3 regions of the Gracilibacillus salinarum genome follow, and region 3 is predicted to be linked to each of the others. Evidence: riboswitches for the same ligand, from Rfam matches in the RefSeq annotation. Region 3 holds a riboswitch; each other region holds the start of a gene.
The links. A riboswitch is a leader RNA that binds a small molecule or an ion and turns the genes downstream of it on or off. The one in region 3 is predicted to bind S-adenosylmethionine.

Region 1 (7,266 bases), 270 kb from region 3:
TACGAGCATTGGATGATTTGATACGGCAAGGTAAGGTTTTATATATTGGCGTCAGTGAATGGACAGCAGAGCAAATGACAGAAGCCATCCATTTGGCTGATCAGAAACTTTTAGATCGTATTGTGGTCAACCAGCCAAATTACAGTATGCTCCACCGTAATATTGAACAAGAAATTATTCCGGTCAGTGAAAAGCACGGCATCGGCCAAGTCGTTTTTTCTCCTTTAGCGCAGGGGATCTTAACCGGCAAATACAAAAAAGGAGCGTCTATCCCGTCCGATAGCCGAGCCGCGCAGGACAACATAAATCTATCTCGTAAGTTGACGGATGATAACTTAGAGCGTGTCGAAGCGTTAAAAAATGTCGCAGCCAACGAAAACCTATCACTTGCCCAATTAGCTATTGCATGGATTCTTCGCCAACCGAACGTATCCAGCGCATTAATAGGGGCAAGCCGACCAGAACAAATTGAAGAGAATGTGCAAGCGTCTGGCATCGAACTATCACCGGAGGCATTGGCAAAAGTAGAAGAAATCCTGCAATAGATAAGTAGACAAATAGAGTCGGGAGAAAAATTCCAGACACAACAAAAGCCGAGTGTAACACGAATTCTCATTTGTTCGTATTACACTCGGCTTTGCATTTATGTAGTATGGATATACTGCGAAGTAAGTTCTAAAACAGATCTAGAAAAAGCGTGATCATATGAATAGGAAAACATTTTATTTCGATTTGGTCATTTTGATATTTTTAATGTGCTTGGCAAAGCTCCGGAAATAGGCTCCGCGTCCTGTGGGCACGGCTTCAGCTAACTTGGTAAAGAAAATTCTTTTCTTTACCAAGTGGATCTTCAGCTCGCGCTGAGGCATGAGGAGTCTCCGCCTATTTCCTACGCTTAAGGGAAGTGCTACAACGATTGCAATAATCAAAAGCAACAGTTCTAGGCATTATTCTAGTAGTAGTGTAGGATGAACGTTTATGAATAACACTCAAAAATACTACAACCTACATCAGTTGTAGAGCCTAAATATTAGCGTAGGCCAACCACGGAGACTCCCGCGGGATTGTGCAGGTGCTGGAGATCCACTACGTCTGCACCTGCGTCTACTAGTAACGCTTCGAAGTAGGCTTTCTCGGTGCAAGGCAGCAGTGAAGTAATTCGGGTAGTTGCCTAGCTCCAGCCGTGCCCCGCAGGACGCGGAGTGGTTGGACGGAGCGGTATCCCTGCACATTATCTATTTCAAAATGATCTATCGCTAAAGTTGCTGCGCAGTTTGCTTCTACGCTGTATTACTTATAAATTGTTACATTTATCTTGATCACTCATTTTGTTAGATTACATAAATGGGAATGTCGACATTATTCCTCAGGAAGGTGTTTTGTTCTGCTCGCTGTGCTGCTCCCCCCATTCTATCATTTTATATAATAAACCTTTGATACTTTGTCCATAGTCTGTTAATGAATATTCTACTTTGGGAGGTACAACCTGATAGGACTTCTTCTTGATTAACCTATCGTTTTCTAATTCTTTTAGCTGTTTGATCAACGTCTGATGATTGATTAACGGGATCTGCTTCTTTAATTCACCAAAACGTAAAGTACCTTCCTCATAAAGGGTTAACAAAATAACTGCTTTCCATTTTCCACAAACAACATCTAAAGTCACCTTTATACTCTCCAAGTTCTGATTCATCATCTATCGCTCCTTATAAGGTATATATAAATATACCACTTTAAATATTCTTTTAATCTTATAAACTAGTAAGTGATGCTATTTTTTTTAGGATAGACAACGTTTTGTCGCCGTTTACCAATACAAAACCAAACGCACGTTTCTACAGAAAGGAGTGCAATATGTGACCTCACCCGTATCAAAAGAACAGGTTTCAAACTGGATGAAAGATAAGAGGCAACTAATTGTCTCGTCACTTAACGATCATCAACAATCAGAACAGCTGACTGTTCTGTTGCAAAGTCTAATCTACTTAATCAGTAAGAAGTTACCTATTACGACAGGGGAAGCTGTTTTAGACAATATAAAAGAAATCGGATATAAAAAAGGGCATGTTATAACAGATCAACGTATTTTCCTGCAGATGATCGATTGTTTTCCTTATATTAGCGCCCATATTATTCAGCACTTATTGGAGGAGAAAATGTTGCACAAATTCCCCAATTACGAATATGATGGCATAAGAAAAACAATAGATGAAATCATTTTGTTTTACAATGCAGGGTTTATCCATGGCTATCTTGATTCTCACCAGGAATCTCTGCCTCCTCGTTCAGACAATAAACATGCACAAGACCTTCCCGTACCTATTATAAAAGTGGACGATGATATTGATATTTGTCCGTTAATTGGTACACTGGATGATAACAAGACAATACTTTTAATCAACACTACTATCCATCACATTGCAGAAACGAAAATGGATTACGTGATTTTTGATTTTACTGGGATAAAAACTGTAACCGACTCTGGTATCTATAACCTTTTTTATACGGTACAACTGATGGAGCTAATTGGTTTGACGATAATATTTACTGGAATAAGAAGTCAATCAGCCATGCACTCCTCATTGCTTAGTGAAAAATTAAAAAATAAACAAGTATTTCAAACTGTTAAAGATGCCTTGGAATCATTAATCAAACACCCTGATAGAGCTTAATACAAACTGGTATTACAAGTTTCCAGAAACTGCAGCAGTCCACGAAACAGATCGAATAAGCAAAAACAAATGATGATTTTTACAATTTTTACATGTATCTGTATTGACATTTAGCGCTATAACATTTACTATGTTATTAAATGAAAATGAATGGAATTCTTATCCAGAGAGATGGAGGGGCAGGCCCAATGAAATCTCGGCAACAGGTTGTATGGAATAAACACTGTGCCAAATCCTGCGGTGTAACGAATATGTTGCAACCGGAAGATAAGAAGGAATGCTGATACACTGACAACCTTCTTATCACAGACCGATAGGAAGGTTTTTTTAATAAGGAGGATGCAATCATGTTGACTTACGCAAACTATAGCGACAGTCCTTTAAATCATGAGGAACCATCTGCATCGGACCCAACCAAAGGTGCACAAGGTATCCTTAATTGGGCTTATCAGACGTATGGTGACTCACTTGTCTATGCTTGTAGTTTTGGTGCTGAGAGTATGGTAATGATAGATTTGATTGCGAATGTGAAACCAGATGCCAAATTGGTATTTTTAGATACTGGTCTCCATTTCCAAGAAACCTATGATTTAATCGACGAAGTGAAGGAAAAATATCCAAAACTGGATATCGTCATGAAAGAACCTTCTCTTACAGTCGACGAACAGCGGGAACAATATGGTTCCGCCCTATGGAGCCGCGATCCTAATCAATGCTGCTACATTCGTAAGATAAAACCGCTTGAAGAAGTGCTGAGTGGAGCGACAGCCTGGATATCTGGTCTGAGAAGAGCTCAATCACCTTCAAGAGCTAATACCGACTTTATTAATAAAGATGACAGGTTCGAATCTGTAAAGGTATGTCCATTAATTCATTGGACTTGGGATGATGTTTGGAACTACATTAAAGATCATCAATTACCTTACAACTCACTTCATGATGAGAACTATCCGAGCATTGGCTGTATACCTTGTACGTCCAAAGTATTGGATAACGAAGATGAACGTGCAGGCAGATGGGCCAATTTCAATAAAACAGAATGCGGACTTCACGTTGCTCCGCAGTCGGCAAAATAACTATTTTTTTATGGCTATAACAAAGTAAATCTATCGGATTAATTATTTAAAGAGGTGAACGCGTTGACATTACAAGTAGTAAATAGTCCCTTTGATCAGAAACAGACCGAAATCTTAAATCAGCTGCTCCCAACATTGACAGATGCACAGAAGAATTGGCTAGCAGGATATTTAGCCGCCTCTCAGGCTAACGCTAGCCAGGCGGCACCTGCTCCCGAACAAACTGCCACCCAGCCAGTGGCAACGAGAACGGCAACGATTCTTTACGGATCCGAAACAGGTAACAGCCAAGAGCTTGCGGAGAAATTATCGGGGCAACTCAAATCAATCCAAAGGGATGTTACCATCTCCTGTATGGACGATTATAAACCAAAAAAATTAAAAGAAGCAGAAGACTTATTCATTGTTACAGCAACCCACGGCGAAGGAGATCCGCCTGATAATGCGATTCAATTCCATGAATTTCTCCATGGTCGAAAAGCGCCAAAATTGGATAACGTGAACTTTGCCGTCTTATCATTAGGGGACGAATCCTATGAGCATTTCTGTCAAACTGGTAAAGATTTTGACAAACGACTCGAGGAGCTAGGAGCTACACGAATCCACCCACGCGTGGATTGTGATGTCGATTATGAAGAACTAGCTGAGGAATGGTTTGCAGGTGTACTCGACTACATGAAACAAGAAAACGAGTCAGGAGCTAATGCTACCGTTACGGAGCCAACCCCAGCAGAACAACCGATATATTCAAAGAGTAATCCTTATACTGCAGAAGTATTAGATAATATTAAACTTAGCGGTCAAGGATCTAACAAAGAGACAAGACATATAGAAATTGCGTTAGATGGTTCCAATTTAAGCTATGAACCAGGTGATTGCTTAGCTATCTATCCGAAAAATGATCCAACACTCGTACAGCAAATTATAAACGAGTTTAAATGGAATCCTGAACAAACAATTCCGATTAATAAACAAGGAGAAATACGATCTGTACAGGAAGCGTTAACTTCTATATTTGAGATTACTAGATTAACGAAAGGCTTGCTGGAGAAAGCGGCAGCACATTTTGAGAACGAAAAGCTGACCAAGCTTCTCGCTGAACCAGAGCAAGTAAAATCGTATATCGATGGCCGCGACTTATTTGATCTAATTATCGATTATCCACCTGCACCATTTGAACCATCTTTACTTATGCAGATTTTACGTAAGATTCCAGCGAGACAATATTCGATTTCAAGCAGCTACAAAGCAAATGAGGATGAAGTGCATTTAACTATTGCAACAGTTCGATACAATACACATGGACGTGATCGCAATGGTGTTTGTTCCGGAGAAATAGCAGACAGAATCAAGCCAGGTGATCAGTTAAATGTCTATGTACACAAAAATCCAAATTTCAAATTCCCATTTGATGAAGAAACACCGGTAATTATGGTGGGACCAGGTACTGGAGTTGCGCCTTTTAGAGGTTATATTGAAGAACGTGAAGAATTAGAACTAAAAGGAAAAACATGGCTATTCTTTGGCGATCAGCATTTCCGCTCTGATTTCCTTTATCAAGTTGATTGGCAAAATTGGCTGAACAAAGGCTTTTTAAGCAAAATGGATGTAGCCTTCTCAAGAGATACTGAGGAGAAAGTTTACGTACAGCACCGCATGAAGGAAAATGCTCAACAATTGTATGAATGGCTAGAAGCAGGGGCTTATTTCTTCGTATGCGGGGATGAGAAACGAATGGCTAAAGATGTTCATGAGGCACTGCTCGCCATTGTCAGTGAACAAGGGAAGCTGTCACAAGAACAGGCGACAGAATACATCAATAAATTAAAACAAGAGAAGAGATATCAACGAGACGTGTATTAGGGGGGAAAATACAATGGGAAACAATTCTAATAATCTAGATCCAATGGAAAAATTGAAAGTCGAAAGTCGCTATTTACGAGGTACGATTGAAGAAGGCCTGCAAGATCCTATCACTTCAGCCATTTCCGAAGACGATACAAAGTTACTGAAGTTCCACGGAAGTTACCAGCAGGATGATCGTGATATCCGAGATGAGAGACGTAAGCAAAAACTTGAACCTGCTTATCAATTTATGCTTCGTGTTGCCATTCCTGGCGGTGTAGCCACTCCTAAGCAATGGCTTTCTATTGATGACTTATCACAACGATATGGTGATCAGACAATCAAATTAACCACCCGTCAAGCATTTCAATTGCACGGGATATTGAAATGGAACTTGAAAGATACAATAAAAACAATCAACGATGAATTGATGACAACCATTGCAGCCTGTGGGGATGTTAACCGGAATGTAATGTGTAATCCGAACCCTTATCAATCGGACATTCACCAAGAAATTCAAGATTGGGCGCAAAAAATCAGCGATCATCTCTCACCAAAAACCGGAGCTTATCATGAAATATGGTTAGATAGAGAAAAAATTATTGATTCCAAAGAAGAAGATGAGCCTATTTATGGCAAAACTTATTTGCCACGAAAGTTTAAAATCGGGATAGCAGCTCCCCCATCCAATGATGTCGACGTCTTCTCTCAAGACTTAGGCTTTATTGCCATCATTGAAGATAATGAAGTTCAAGGCTTTAACGTAGTAGTAGGAGGCGGTATGGGTTCTACGCATGGAAATACCGACACCTATCCGCAAGTCGGAAAAATCGCCGGGTACTGTAACAAAGAAGATGCTATTGACGTTGCGGAAAAAGTGGTGACGATTCAACGGGATTACGGTAATCGTTCTGACCGAAAAAATGCACGCTTTAAATACACTATCGATCGCTATGGACTGGATTGGTTTAAAGAAGAACTGAACGAACGTCTAGGATTCGAATTACAGCAAGCGAAACCCTATCATTTCGACCACAATGGCGATCGCTATGGCTGGGTAAAAGGCCATAACAGATGGCATTTTACGCTTTTTGTCCAAAATGGCAGAGTGAAAGACACCGACGATTATCAGTTATTGACAGCACTACGAGAAATCGCGAACGTGCACACTGGTGATTTCCGTTTGACACCGAACCAAAATCTAGTAATTGCCAACGTAACCGCCCAAAAGAAAAAGCAAATCAATGAAATTATTGAAGCTTATGGCATTACAGAAGGAAAAAATTATTCAGGGTTGCGCCGAAATTCCATGGCATGTGTTGCCTTCCCAACTTGTGGCCTAGCTATGGCAGAATCTGAACGCTACCTCCCTTCTCTCATTGATAAAATCGAGGGATTGTTAGAAGCAGAAGGACTGAAAGAGCAAGAAATCGTGATCCGAATGACCGGCTGTCCTAATGGTTGTGCACGTCCTGGTCTTGCCGAGATCGCCTTTATTGGAAAAGCACCTGGTAAATATAATTTCTATCTTGGTGGAAGTTTTATCGGTGACCGCTTGAACCAGTTATATCGTGAAAATATTGGCGAAGAGGAAATATTGGCAACATTGAAAGAAATTTTTCATGATTACGCAACCAATCGAAATGAAAAGGAACACTTTGGTGACTTCGTCG
Region 2 (7,266 bases), 970 kb from region 3:
CCTATAATATAGATTATGTCTAGCCATCGCTAGCCAAGCATCCATATTGAGATATTTAATATACTGGGATACCGCTTCAGCCAAGCGTCCACGTCCTGCGGGGCCTATTTCCGGAGCTTTGCTAAGCAGATAATCTATATCAAAATGACCATTTTGCCATACAGACCTAGTTAACAGAATCCATATTACAGGAACTCAGCTCCATGTTCATATGATCACTGCTGTGACTGTGCTTATATACTTTCTGACTGACGAAAAGAACTGGGATTGGCGTATCCCAGTTCTACATTTAAAATGTTTGAAAAACAGTTGGGCAATCGGCATTGGTTGGCGAAAAAAAGCAATGACTTTTATACCGGCCTGTATTCCATTGACCATACCATTGCTCGGGACAACTCCCCTCAGGTCTAAAAAACCACAGAGAGTTAGAAGCGGGATGTGTACGTTCGCCATTGATAGACCTTCTTGCTAAGCGAATATCTTTCTCCCTGGCTCTTTGATAAAAATAGCCTTTCTGCGTCGCTTCAAATCCTCCTGGACTCTGATATACCATCCGATTAATCGAATTAATGTCAGTGAAATCTAAACAAGCTGCTCTTACACGGTTAACGCCAACATTACCAACCATTAACATGCCAAGCTGGCCATCACCTTCAGCTTCCGCTCTCATTAATCTTGCCAACAACTTGACGTCTGCATCATTCGCCTTAATTACTGCCATTAGAATACCTCCTCTATTCCCTTTATATTCAAGGGTGCTAAAATGATGAATGTCCAATGGCCAACTTCCTATGTAATCGGTTCCGGTATATGCTATACTGATGATAAGGAGGTGTTTTAGATGGAATTAAGTAATTTTATTCTGCATAATGACATCTTACTATTCCACGCCATCATTGCCAATCAGGAATATGTATTTACAGTAAAGTGGAAAGCACTCGAAAATAAGAAAGGCGGAGAATGGGAATTAAAGTCCTATCTTAATCATTCCACCGGTCAACAGGATTTAACAGAAGCACAGCTCCAGCAGCTAATTGAAAGACTAAATCCAACATGGAACTGGGATAAAGACCAGGAACAACTTAGAAATGCAGAACAAAGGCGCAAGCGCCCGTTTAGAGGCGTAGCGAGTGGAGCGAATCAACTGAGATAAAGGAATCACGGTGAGCTTGCGATTCGATGATGACTTATCGTAGGGCGATTTCGCGAAGTCGCCTAGTCTCTGGGCGCTGGAGCCGGACGTGGCCGTTTCTGTCAGCGAACATCATATAGCCCAAAATTTATACTTTCTTGACTTATCAAAAAAATGACTAGTAATGATAAAATCACTAGTCATCCTTTTTAACTGAAAGATTGAATCGATTCCTTCTGTTCTTCAAACCAACGGATTTTTTCTCTTAATCGTACGACTTCCCCAACTACTATCATTGACGGATTACTAATCTCATCTAACCTGTCAGATACCGTAATCAAATCAGCTACAATTGATTTTTGATGCGAGAATGTTCCCCAGTGAATGATCGATACTGGCGTTGTTTCTTTCAGACCAGCTTGCATTAATTTCTCACAAATAATCGGAAATTTTCTCACACCCATATAAAAACAAAGTGTATCAGCACCCAGTGCTAAGTGACGCCATTCTTCATCGGTTTTTCCATCTGGATCAGAACCATTGATAAAGCTGACTGAACCGCTGATTGTCCTGTGGGTAAGCGGGATCCCTGCATAAGCAGCAGCACTTATAGCAGACGTAATGCCTGGCACTACCTCGTACGCTATTTGATGTTCTTCTAAATGCAGTGCTTCTTCCCCTCCACGTCCGAAGATAAAGGGGTCCCCTCCTTTTAATCTCGTAACCGTTTTTCCTTTTCCGGCATGGTAAATCAATTGCTCGTTTATTTTTTCTTGTATCAATCCATGTTTTCGAGGCATCTTTCCACAAAAAATCAGTTCAGCATCTGCTTTGGCATAATCTAATAATGAATGATTAACGAGTCGATCATACAGAATCACATCTGCTTCTTTAATCGCTCGAACGCCTTTTACTGTAATTAATTCTTCATCTCCTGGTCCGGCTCCCACTAAATACACTTTCCCCATGTTGATCCCATCCTTTTCCTGTCATTGCTTTTGCAGGTTTTTCTCTGTATCTTACTAAAATATAAGTTGCTACGATCGCTAATACTACTAATACGACCTGTTCAAAACTTTGTTGTACAAGAATCTCTGTCAATATAAAAGAGATAACTAGAGAGACAATCGGTGAAGTGACCCATACTTTCGCAATTTGATGAATCACCTTTTGCTTCCAAACGGAGGAAACATCTTTGCTTGCTCCAATACCTACAATCGCGGATGTCGTTACCTGTGTCATCGGAATCGGAATACCGAGTAACGAAGCACCAATGACGAGTCCACCAGTAGCTCCTGAAATGACAACACCATTTCCCAGTGACAAGGAAGTAATCTTTTTTGCGTTGGTTTCGATCACTCTGCCACCGAAAAAAATACTTCCCAACGCTACAACTAGCGCCATTAATGGTAAGCCTGTTTCCATAGATGCAATACCTGCCCCCACTAGCGGGCCTAATGCATTTGCAACATTATTCATTCCGGCTGCAACTGCTTCGATCGCACCAGTTATAATCAATAAAAAGGCTAATACCTTTACCGGTGGCCGAATCGTAAATCGTTTGGCAATTTTATTTCTTAATTTTTCTAAGCATAATGTGATCAAAAAAGCTGCTAAAGGAACAATCAACCAGAATGAAACAATCATCAATATGTTCTGGAAATGCAATTGTTGATAGCTTATCCCAACACCAATAATAGCTCCTACAGTCACTTCACTAGTTGATAGCGGGATGCCGATGTAATTTGTAATGAGTAATGTGAAAGCAGATACGACTAATATAATACAGGCTACTTTCACATCCAATATTGATTCCGGAATAATTCCTTTACCGAGCGTCTTCGTTACATGCTCTCCTCCTAAAACAGCACCTGTTATGGCACCTGCTCCAGCAATCCATAATGCATGCTTCCGCTTTTTTATTACTTTTGATCCATAAGCAATACTCATACTTGCTGCTGATCCGCTTGCTCCAATATTAAAAGCAAACAAACATGCAGCTAAAACCGCTACTATCGTTAACATCTTTCATCCCAACTTTCAGCTATTGTCTGTCAAATTTTATTACTATTACACTATTACCCATCTGAAAACTCGGATTAATACCTATAAAAAATCCTACTTGACGATGAAGTAGGAGGCTGTTCCACTTATCTGTCAAGATATACCTGCTGGATTTAGCACAGTGCGTATAAAGCCTGTTGCTGAGAATTCACAGGGCCAGTTCCCTCCTTCTCTCTCGATAAGATGCTATACTATTTTCATAATTTTCCACTGAATTTGTGTTGTACTTACTATAATAGATAGAACAAGGATTGTCAATGGATTCCATAAAAATATTTTTTTGTATTACTGTTGTAATTTCTTCCTAAATAAGGTACAATTAATGTATTAATTTTCCATTAAAAATATAATCTTATCAAGAGAGGTTTAGGGACTGGCCCGATGATACCTCAGCAACCAGCAAGCATATTGTATGGTGCTAATTCCAGATGGTTTTTGCCAAAGATAAGAGAATGCTGCCTGATATAAAGGAGGTCTTCTACTTATCGAAGACCTCTTTTTTTATTTATAGAAAGGATGTACATAATATGAATCAAATTGAAACTATTCTTGCCCAAATTGGCAACAGAAAAGATCCACGAACAGGTGCAGTAGAAGCACCAATCTATTTATCTACTGCGTATCAGCATCCAACGCTTGGACAGTCGACTGGATACGATTATACGCGTACCGCCAACCCCACACGGGAAATTGTCGAAGAAGCAATTGCGTCACTGGAGAAAGGCGTTCAAGGATTTGCCTGTTCTTCAGGTATGGCGGCCATCCAATTAGTGTTCTCCTTATTTAAACATGGAGACGAGATTCTCGTAACGGAAGACATATACGGTGGCAGTTACCGATTATTTCAACACTTGCAGCAATCTTATCGTGTTACACCAGTATATGTCAGTCCAGAGAATATGGAACGACATATCACCCAAAATACGAAAGCAATCTTTATCGAAACTCCAACTAATCCATTATTAATGGAGATTGACATCCAGTATATGGCTGCCATTGCCAAAAAGCATGATGTCCTGTTAATTGTCGATAATACGTTCTATACGCCATACTTACAGCAGCCATTGACGGAAGGTGCAGATATAGTAATACATTCTGCAACGAAGTACCTTGGCGGGCATAACGATGTCTTAGCTGGACTTGTCGTCGTCAAGGACCATGAACTTGGCGAGAAGCTCTTCTATTTACATAATGCGATAGGAGCCGTGTTATCTCCCCTGGATAGTATGTTACTGATTAGAGGTATGAAAACCCTCACGTTACGTTTAGAACGTCAACAACAAAACGCTCAGATTTTAGCAGCTTTCCTGCGGGAGCACAGTCAAGTGAATGATGTCTTATATCCAGGCAAAGGAGCAATGATCAGTTTTCGGGTTACTGATAACAGTTTAATTGCACCATTTCTCGAACAATTAAAAGTCATTTCTTTTGCCGAAAGTCTCGGTGGTGTGGAGAGTTTCATCACCTATCCAACCACCCAGACACATGCGGATATCCCCAAAGATGAATTAGAGCGTCGTGGAATTAGCGACACATTACTACGTTTTTCCGTAGGGATTGAGAATATCGAAGACCTTAAAGCAGATTTAGACCAAGCATTAGGAGGGAAATAAATGACACATAAAAAAGAAACGTTACTAGCACATGGAGGAAATCAGCAAGGATATCATGAAAAATATACAGGAGCAGTAAATCCGCCAATCTATGTATCTTCCACTTACCACCAGCAAGAGTTACACGAATTCGGTCCATATGATTACAGCCGCTCAGGTAATCCAACTCGTGATCAGCTTGAAGCAACGATTGCCAAGTTGGAGAATGGAATTGCCGGCTTTGCGTTCTCTTCCGGAATGGCGGCTATATCTTCTGCCTTTATGCTGTTAGAAACAGGAGATCATATAGTCATCAGTAAAGATGTATATGGTGGTACCTTCAGGTTTGTCACCAAATTATTAGCGCAATTTTCGATTGATCATACATTTGTCGACATGACAAATATAATAGAGGTGGAAGAAGCAATCCAGCCAAACACGAAAGTGATATACATCGAAACACCCGCTAATCCTTTATTACAGATAACAGATATTCGTGCTGTTGTATCATTAGCGAAAGAAAACGACTGTTTCACTTATTTGGATAATACTTTTATGACACCTTTATATCAGCAGCCTTTAGACTTAGGTGTCGATATCGTGTTACACAGTGCTACAAAATTCTTATCCGGACACAGTGATATTGTAGCGGGCTTAGCTGTGACAAAAAGCGAAGAACTCGCTGGCAGACTGAAATTTGTCCAAAATACGTACGGCGCTATCTTAGGTGCAAAGGATTGTTATCAATTACTGCAAGGAATGAAAACCTTAGAACCACGTTTTCAAAAAAGCGCCAGTTCAGCAGAAAAAATTGCATCTAACTTAACAGAACTCGAAGGCATTGAACATGTCTATTATCCTGGATTGAAGAACCATCCTGGAGCAGACATCCATGCCAGCCAATCTACAAGCGCAGGAGCTGTACTTTCGTTTACTTTACACGAACAAATCGATCCAGAACAATTTGTAAGCAATATGACAATACCTGTCTTCGCTGTCAGTTTAGGTGCAGTCGAGTCAATTTTGTCCCATCCGGCCACCATGTCACACGCAGCAATGCCTCCACATGAAAGAGAAGCCAGAGGTATCAGTGATCGATTATTCCGCTTATCGGTAGGGGTAGAAGACGTCAACGATTTACTAGCAGACATCACCAACAGTCTGAAAGCAAGTGTGAAAGAATCAATTTCAAAATAATCCAAGACATACTGGATACATGAACAAAGGCGCAAGCGCCCGTTTAGAGACGTAGCAAGTGGAGCGAATCAACTGAGATAAAGGAATCACGGTGAGCTTGCGAATCGATAATGACTTATCGTAGGGCGATTTCGCGAAGTCGCCTAGTCTCTGGGCGCTGGAGCCTGACGTGGCCGTTTCTGTCAGCGAACATCATATAGCCTAAAATTTATACTTTCTTGACTTATGAAAAAACTCGGCATTCGCTTCATCTATTAGCGAATGCCGAGTTTTTCTTTTACTTAGTAATACTAAATTTTCACTACGTAGAGCTTTTCCGTTGTTAAAAAATCCTATCATAATCCGCCCAGTCACCCTTATCCCATGATCAACCGAATAGCACCCAATGCAGCAAATACTAATACAAGTACTTGAAACACTTTTTGCGGCATGATTTTGATTACCTTAACTCCTATTAGCGCCCCAATAATGATGGCTGGGATAAGCTTACTGTTAAACGATAATGTTTCCCATGTAACGATTCCTAATGATAAATAAAAAGGTAATTTCACTAGATTCACAAATAAGAAGAACCATGCGCCGGTACCGACGAATTCTTTCTTCGGTAACCCTTTCACAATCAGATAAATCGCCATAACCCCTCCAGCCGCATTACCAATCATAGTGGCAAAACCAGCTGTTATCCCCATTAGGAAAGTAAAGAGCCTGGATTCTGGGAGCAGTTCCACGAACCGCTCACCCATTTTCTCACGACTTATATGTAAGACAATTAATGCAAGTACTAGTACCCCAATCAATGGCTTTAATTGTGAACTGCTAATGAAAAATAATACACCATATCCAAGCAGTATTCCGATCAATACCCAAGGAACAAGGGAAAATAAATATCGCCATACAACGTTTCTGCGATAATAGATCACCGCGAATAAATCACCAACGATAAGCAATGGCAGCAATATGCCTATTGACTCACGCGCAGGGAAAAGCATCATAAATATGGTAACTACCAGAATTCCCATACTTGCTACACCCGCTTTGGCAAACCCAATTAATAAAGCAGAAAAAATAATAATAATCCATTCCATAACCGTTAAATCAAACATGTACAACACCTCACTAGTTACTTTTGAGACACTATCTTAACAACCGGTATTTCGCCTCGTTTTTCTTCAGGGTTTCGAGTAGCTGTTCCGGTTCATCATAAACAGAAATAATTCTGCCTTGAAATGCGACTACTTGACCATCTACTATTCTCTCTATCCAAGCAGGTGCTGCTTCACA
Region 3 (7,266 bases):
ACCACTTTTCCATCTTTAAATGTCAGGCTGAATCCATCAATCATATTCCCGCCATATACAAGTGGTTTCGTTGCGGTAACTGTTCCGTCAACCTTGTATTTGTGCGGCATCGTAAATACTTCTTCTGTAGGCATGTTTGGATTAAAGGCATTGCCATTTGGCGTTTGGGCCGCGCCGCCTTTCCAAATGTGACCCTCCGGTAATTCAAAGCGAATATTGGTACCTTCTGATTTGAAAAGTAATGCTTTGTACGATTTTTTATTTAAATATTCGCGAGCTTGCTTTAATGTATCGTTATGTGCATCCCATGCAGCAACGGGATCTTCTTTGTCAACGCGGACAATTTTGAAAATTTGCTCCCATAAGCTTTCTTTTGCCTCTTCTTTTGATTGATCCGGGAAGATTTTTTGTGCCCAGTCACCGGTTGGAATCGAAATGATCGACCATGGGATACGATCGTTCATCGTATATTGGCGGAATTCTTTCATTGCTTCGCCAGCAGCTTTATTTGCTTTTGCTACTTTGGAAGGATCAATATCTTTTAACAAATCCGGATTGGTAGAACGGATCGATAATAAAGCTGCACCATCTTCTGCAAATGCTAATTGTTTAGCAATTTGCCATTCCGGGATATCCGTTAGCACTTCCTCAGAAGCATATTGATATTTTAACAAGGTTAATTCATCATCTGCCCAGTTAACGTGTACATTTTTCGCGCCCATTTCGTATGCTTTGCGAACGACAATTTTGGCAAAATCGGCTCCCTCAATTGATGAATTAATGACTAGTGCTTGTCCTTCTTGTAAGTTCACACCTGTCTTTAACGCCAGTTCTGCGTATTTTTCTTGCAGTTGTTGATCTGCCATTTATGACTCCTCCTTCATTTCTTCTATTAAAAGGGAAAGCTCTTCCCATCTAACCATTTTTTGTTCCAATTGCTCTTCTAATTCACTTTGTTTGTTGTATAACGGCTGAATCGCACCAATATCACTGCCTGCTTCAGTAATTTCCGTTTGCACCTGTTCCAGTTCCGATTCTAATTCGGTAATCTCGTCTTCAATCGTATCCCACTCTTTTTGTTCATGGTACGATAATTTTTTCTTTTTCCGCTTGGGCTTCTGCGCTGCTTGCGATTTCGCAGGCTGGCTCTGTTCCTCTTCTTGCTTCTGCTGCTCACGGAATTCAGAATAATTACCATAAAAGGTGGTTAACGACGGACTTCCTGTGAATGCGATGATCTGCTCGATCGATTTATCTAAGAAATAACGGTCGTGGGAAACGGTAATTACAACGCCAGGAAATTGTTCCAGGTAATCTTCTAATACGGTTAACGTCTCGGTATCCAGATCATTGGTGGGCTCATCTAAGAACAGCACATTCGGTTCCTTCATTAAAACCGTCAGCAAGTACAATCTTCTTCGTTCGCCACCAGAGAGCTTACGGACCAATGTCCACTGCTGTGACCTTGGAAAAAGGAAGCGTTCCAGCATTTGTTCTGCTGTAATTACGGATCCATCGACCGTATGCACCACTTCTGCCACTTCGCGAACAAGATCAATCACTTTCAAATTTTCATCCAGTGGTGGATGCTCTTGTGTATAATAACCAATTTTCACAGTCTCCCCAACTTCAATCTCCCCAGCATCTGGTTCGATTTTTCCGGCAAGCATGTTGAGCAATGTTGTCTTACCACTTCCATTGGCGCCGACAATCCCTAACCTGTCACCAGGCTTGATTAACAGATTAAAATCCTTGAACAAAACATTGCCATCATAGGATTTACTTAAGTTGGTCATTTCCATTACCTTTTTCCCCAGGCGGGTAGAGCCGACCTGAAACGATAACGTTTGTTTGTTCGTATCGAATGTTTTTTCCTTCATATCTTCGACACGGTCAATGCGAGCTTTTTGTTTCGTTGTTCTTGCCTTCACGCCTGCTTTTAACCAAGCTATTTCTTTCTTAAGGATATTCTGGTGCTTGCGTTCTGCTTGCTGCTCTTGTTCTTCGCGCAGTGCCCGCTGTTCAAGAAATGTCTGATAGTTGCCAACATATGTATATAAATTGCCCTTGTCCAATTCAAACATACGATTCGTAATCCGGTTCAGAAAGTAACGGTCGTGCGTAACGAGTAAAATAGCGCCAGAATAAGAAGGCAGAAATTCTTCGAGCCATTCAATGGTATCATTATCAAGATGGTTGGTAGGCTCATCCAAAATCAGTAAATCAGCAGGCTGAATTAATGCTTTGGCGATTGCCACCCGTTTTCGCTGACCTCCTGACAATTGTTCGATCTTTTTGTCAAATGAAGGTACTCCTAATCTGGTCAAAATGGTTTTGGCAATTGTCATGGCATCCCATGCTTGCAGTTGATCCATCTTGTCCTGCATGTTTATGAGCTGCTGTTGCATTTTTTCATTGGCAGGATCTTGCTCCAATGCAAAAACGGCCGCTTCATATTTTCTAAGCGTCACCATGATTTCAGCATCCCCATAATAAATCTGATCTAATACCGTGTCGCCTTCAGCAAGACGAGGCTCCTGATCTAAATATTCAATGTGGTAGTCATTCGGATGATCAATCGTTCCTTGCTCCGCCTGGTCCATGCCTGCCAGTACTTTCAGCAAGGTTGACTTTCCTGTTCCATTGACACCGATCAGTCCAATTCGGTCCTGATCCGTGATCGAAAAGGAAATATGATCAAATAACGATTTGTCACCGTATGTTTTCACAAGTTCTTCTACTTTTAACGTGCGCATTCTATCGATCCTTTCGCCTGTGGTTCATTTGATTGCAAGCTATATTTAAGAGTTGTGACATCTACTTTTTACAATGATGGTGGACCATCTGCGAAAAAGAACTTAGCTGCTGCCAAGTTCTTTTTACAGGATTGGCGATATTAACCTTGCAATCGATTCTTTCGTACGAATCCAGAGTGACCGTTTTTGATACAGTGGCAAGGTTAACGTAGTTACATATTCCATATCTTTCTCAAATTCATCTACCAGCATTTCTGCAAGTGTTTCATTATATAAGAAGGCATTCACCTCAAAATTGAGACGGAAACTCCTCACATCAATATTTGCCGTTCCGATGGAGGCAATCTTACTATCCACTACTATCATTTTAGCATGCAGGAAGCCTTTTTGATAAATATAAACCGTTGCACCGGCTTTTAATAGTTCACCAATATATGAATAGGTTGCCCAATAGACAAACGGATGATCTGGCTTGTTCGGGATCATAATTCGGACATCTACTCCGGAAAGACAAGCTATTCTCAGAGCATCGAGCAGACTTTCATCTGGTATGAAATAAGGGGTTTGTATATACACATACTCTTTTGCTGACATGATCATCTTAATATAACCATGCTTAATTTGCTCCCAGTCTGAATCCGGTCCACTTGAAACAATTTGCATACCGGCGTGTCCCATTGGCACAGCATCGTAATAACGCTCATCATATTCAATATCGTGACGCGAGGCCTGATTCCAGTCTAATATAAAACGAGTCTGTAAATTCTTAACGGCACTTCCCTCAATCCGTAAGTGCGTATCACGCCAATAGCCAAATCTTTTATCCTGTCCAAGGTATTCATCACCAATATTGAAACCACCGATATAGCCTACTTTCCCATCAATAATCACCAATTTCCGGTGGTTACGGTGATTGATTTTAAGATTGACCTTTGGAATTAATGGCGGGAAGAATCCTTCTACCTCTGCACCAGCATGTCGCATTTTGCGGACTAATTTTCTGCTTAATGTTCTCGAACCAAGATCATCATAAAGGAAACGTACTTCCACCCCTTCTTTCGCTTTCCTAATCAATGCTTCTGCAAGTCGGACTCCGAGCTGATCAGACCTTACTATGTAATAAAGTAAATGGATATGGTCTGTCGCTTGTTCGATGTCATCTAATAACGAGTTAAACTTACGATTACCATCTGTAAAAATATTGACTGCATTGTCCTGTGTGAAAATCGCATCATTATTACGCAAATGTAAATAAAATAAATCCTTATAGGAATACAAACGGGGATCATTAATAAAGAAATCACCGTTCTCTATCTCCCGCAATTGGTGCTGCACAGCTTTTTTTACCCCTAATTTACTTTTGGTATCCCAAGTAAAAATCGTTTTGTTGCTTAACTTTCTTCCAAAAATAAGATATAAAATAAATCCAAATATCGGAATGAAGGTTAACACCATGATCCAAGCCCAAGTCGCTGTGGCATTTTTTCGCTCAAGGAAGATGATAGTTAATGATAAGACAATATTAAATACCAACAAAAAACTGATAATGAGCTGGGTAATCGCCAAACGAAAACCTCCTTTTTTAATAAACTCGTCTATTCCTAATATAGCACAATTATGAGCAAGCTAATAGCAATTGCTATTAGCTCAGTCAATACTTAGAGCGTCATCCTCTGCTTGATTTTTTGGCCCTCTTATTTCCAATACGCCATCTTGAAAACTTGCCTTGGCTGTTTTTTTATCGACTGCATATGGTAAGGTGATCGTCCGCTGTTTGCGTTGCTGTCTTCTTTCCTTATGATGATATTGATATGATTGTTGTTGCTGATCGGTTTCCTCTTCCTGTTCAACGGATACAGATATTTGATTGCCTAGCAATTTCAACTTGATCTGTTCTTTTTTTACCCCTGGCAAATCAACACGAACGATCCACTCATCGTCTGTCTCCACAACATCTGCGGGAATCTGTTTTGGCATCTTTACCTGTTCAAAGAAACTGTCAATCGTTTCCATTACATTGCGATTTGGTTTTTCATAAAGGAATGCATCTAGTTTCTTGATAAGATCTTCGCCCCACTCATTCTTTCCACCTTTTTGTGACATGTTCATCCCTCCTGGTCTCTTTACCCACTTTATCCTATGCATAGCGAACGAAAAATGATCATAAAAGGAGACTTCAATTGGTGGGGATTTTTGATCGCCACTGATTGCTGGCGAAGCGTATCGGGGAGTGATCGTCTGTTTATCCCTTGATAAAGTTTATGTTAAACCGCCAAGATTACTGTTCTTCGCAAAATTCTGATAAATTTGTTGACGCTTGGCAATAGATGACTTATAATGTAGACAATTCAATAGATACAAACTCTTATTTCGAGCGGCAGAGGGAATAGGCCCTGCGAAGCCCGGCAACCGTCAATTTTTTTGTTGAAAAGGTGCTAAATCCTACAGGTTTGACCTGAAAGATAAGAGGAGGACTGAACTTACATAAGCAACCTCTTCTTACTCTCGGTGAGAAGAGGTTTTTTTATTAGTTTAAAGGAGGTACATCAATGACAAATCCGTTTCAGTTTCCAGGAAGTGAAACCAATTTATTGCATGGCGGCCAACAAGTTGATCCTGCAACCAATGCACGTGCAGTACCAATCTATCAAACTACTTCTTATGTATTCAACAACACCGAGCATGCCCAAAATCTTTTTGCTCTAGCAGAAATGGGCAATATTTATTCACGTATCATGAATCCAACGGTCGACGTCTTCGAACAGCGTATTGCTTTATTAGAAGATGGCGTTGCAGCTGTTGGCACTGCTTCAGGTGCATCTGCTATTACACTCGCCATTCTGAATCTGGCCAATGCTGGTGATGAAATTGTAGCAGACAGCAATTTGTATGGCGGGACTTACAACCTGTTTAACACAACTTTACCTAAATACGGTATTAACGTGAAGTTCGTCGATGGTACCAATCCTGATAATTTCAGAGATGCGATCACGGACAAGACAAAAGCTGTCTATGGTGAAGTGATTACCAACCCTAGCTTACATGTACTTGATATCGAAGCAGTCGCAGACATCGCTCATGAAAATGGCGTACCACTTATCATCGATAATACCTTTGCTACTCCATATGTGTGCAAACCAATTAGCTGGGGAGCTGACATTGTCGTGCACTCCGCTACCAAATGGATTGGCGGACACGGAACTTCCATCGGTGGGATTGTGGTAGACAGTGGACGATTTAATTGGAATAGTGACCGATTCCCTGGTTTTACCGAACCGGATGATTCGTATAATGGTATTCGCTTCGGAATTGATATTGGGCCACCGGCATTTGCGATTAAACTTCGAGTCCAATTGCTAAGAGATATTGGTCCATCATTAAGCCCGCAGAATGCTTTTTATTTCTTACAAGGTCTTGAAACGTTGCATTTAAGAGTGAAACGTCATAGTGAGAATACCGAAGCTGTTGCGCATTACCTGAAAAATCATCCACAAGTGGAATGGGTTTCTTATCCTGGACTCGAGGATCACCCTTCCCACACATTAGCAAAAAAATATTTTTGTAACCTTTTTGGTTCTATGATCGTCTTTGGTATAAAGGGTGGTAGAGAAACTGGACGAAAAGTGATAGATCATGTACAATTATGGTCTCATGTTGCCAATGTGGGTGATGCGAAATCATTAATTATTCATCCAGCATCCACTACTCACCAGCAATTGTCGAAGGAAGAATTGAAGAAATCTGGTGTTACAGAAGAATTAATTCGCCTTTCTGTAGGTATTGAAACAGCTGAAGATATTATCGCGGACTTAGATCAGGCGATAGCCGTTGCAACAGAGAGCGAACCAACTATTTCAACGGGTGCAGAGAAAGCCATTTCCTGGGCATTATCTTCCCCACTTGCGAGAGAGAATGGCGATATTCGTCCGAAGACCATCGCAGTGGCTGGCTCAATCGAAGAATCGGAAGCACTCAGCAAATTATCTAAATTAGGTTATCACATCACCGAAGCCGATCAAGCAGACGGTGAGATTGATATATTATACATTTTAAATCAAAAAGAAGCAGCTGCTGCTTATACAAACCAAGCCAAAATCATCTGGTTTGCTGAAGGGCAGACAGAACCTGCTGTAAAAGAGAAGGCGGAAGCAAACGGACAAGTCGTTGTCGAGAACAAATGCCCATTTTATGAGGCAGACCGCTTGCGCCGAGGAGAGTAACTCTCCCTGACTATCGTTATTTATCTCCCCAAGATAAATATATATATGTGAGACCGCAGGCCATTCCGGTTTGCGGTCTTATGCTTTTTTATAACGAATTTTCTTAACACGGTCAGATTATATATGATACAATTCGTATCATTTCACAAATTGACTCATTTTCAATCGTTAACATGCATATTCTATAACACATGTTAGCAATCATAAATGGACGGGTATACTTAATAAGGATAAGATTTATAACTGTAGGTGTTGACCATGAGGAAAAAGGTATTAATGCTGGTCGTATT

Region 1: another riboswitch for S-adenosylmethionine. It lies ahead of MUN87_RS10985 (phosphoadenylyl-sulfate reductase); the one in region 3 lies ahead of MUN87_RS09795 (PLP-dependent aspartate aminotransferase family protein).
Region 2: another riboswitch for S-adenosylmethionine. It lies ahead of cysP (sulfate permease); the one in region 3 lies ahead of MUN87_RS09795 (PLP-dependent aspartate aminotransferase family protein).

Annotation. Positions count from the first base shown of each region.
Region 1 is NZ_CP095071.1:2,378,504-2,385,769, forward strand. Features, by position in the region: gene MUN87_RS10970 (aldo/keto reductase family protein) at 1-545, shown strand, start outside; gene MUN87_RS10975 (winged helix-turn-helix transcriptional regulator) at 1,367-1,696, opposite strand; gene MUN87_RS10980 (STAS domain-containing protein) at 1,857-2,672, shown strand; SAM riboswitch class I at 2,829-2,946, shown strand; gene MUN87_RS10985 (phosphoadenylyl-sulfate reductase) at 3,020-3,748, shown strand; gene MUN87_RS10990 (assimilatory sulfite reductase (NADPH) flavoprotein subunit) at 3,812-5,611, shown strand; gene cysI (assimilatory sulfite reductase (NADPH) hemoprotein subunit) at 5,625-7,266, shown strand, end outside.
Region 2 is NZ_CP095071.1:1,131,263-1,138,528, forward strand. Features, by position in the region: gene MUN87_RS05575 (cell wall hydrolase) at 290-721, opposite strand; gene MUN87_RS05580 (hypothetical protein) at 842-1,153, shown strand; gene cobA (uroporphyrinogen-III C-methyltransferase) at 1,342-2,100, opposite strand; gene cysP (sulfate permease) at 2,060-3,157, opposite strand; SAM riboswitch class I at 3,280-3,381, opposite strand; SAM riboswitch class I at 3,546-3,647, shown strand; gene MUN87_RS05595 (methionine biosynthesis PLP-dependent protein) at 3,724-4,809, shown strand; gene MUN87_RS05600 (aminotransferase class I/II-fold pyridoxal phosphate-dependent enzyme) at 4,810-5,985, shown strand; gene MUN87_RS05605 (sulfite exporter TauE/SafE family protein) at 6,342-7,088, opposite strand; gene MUN87_RS05610 (SDR family NAD(P)-dependent oxidoreductase) at 7,120-7,266, opposite strand, start outside.
Region 3 is NZ_CP095071.1:2,104,383-2,111,648, forward strand. Features, by position in the region: gene MUN87_RS09775 (aminopeptidase) at 1-866, opposite strand, end outside; gene MUN87_RS09780 (ABC-F family ATP-binding cassette domain-containing protein) at 867-2,756, opposite strand; gene cls (cardiolipin synthase) at 2,880-4,322, opposite strand; gene MUN87_RS09790 (Hsp20/alpha crystallin family protein) at 4,404-4,859, opposite strand; SAM riboswitch class I at 5,119-5,225, shown strand; gene MUN87_RS09795 (PLP-dependent aspartate aminotransferase family protein) at 5,306-6,976, shown strand; gene MUN87_RS09800 (SGNH/GDSL hydrolase family protein) at 7,235-7,266, shown strand, end outside.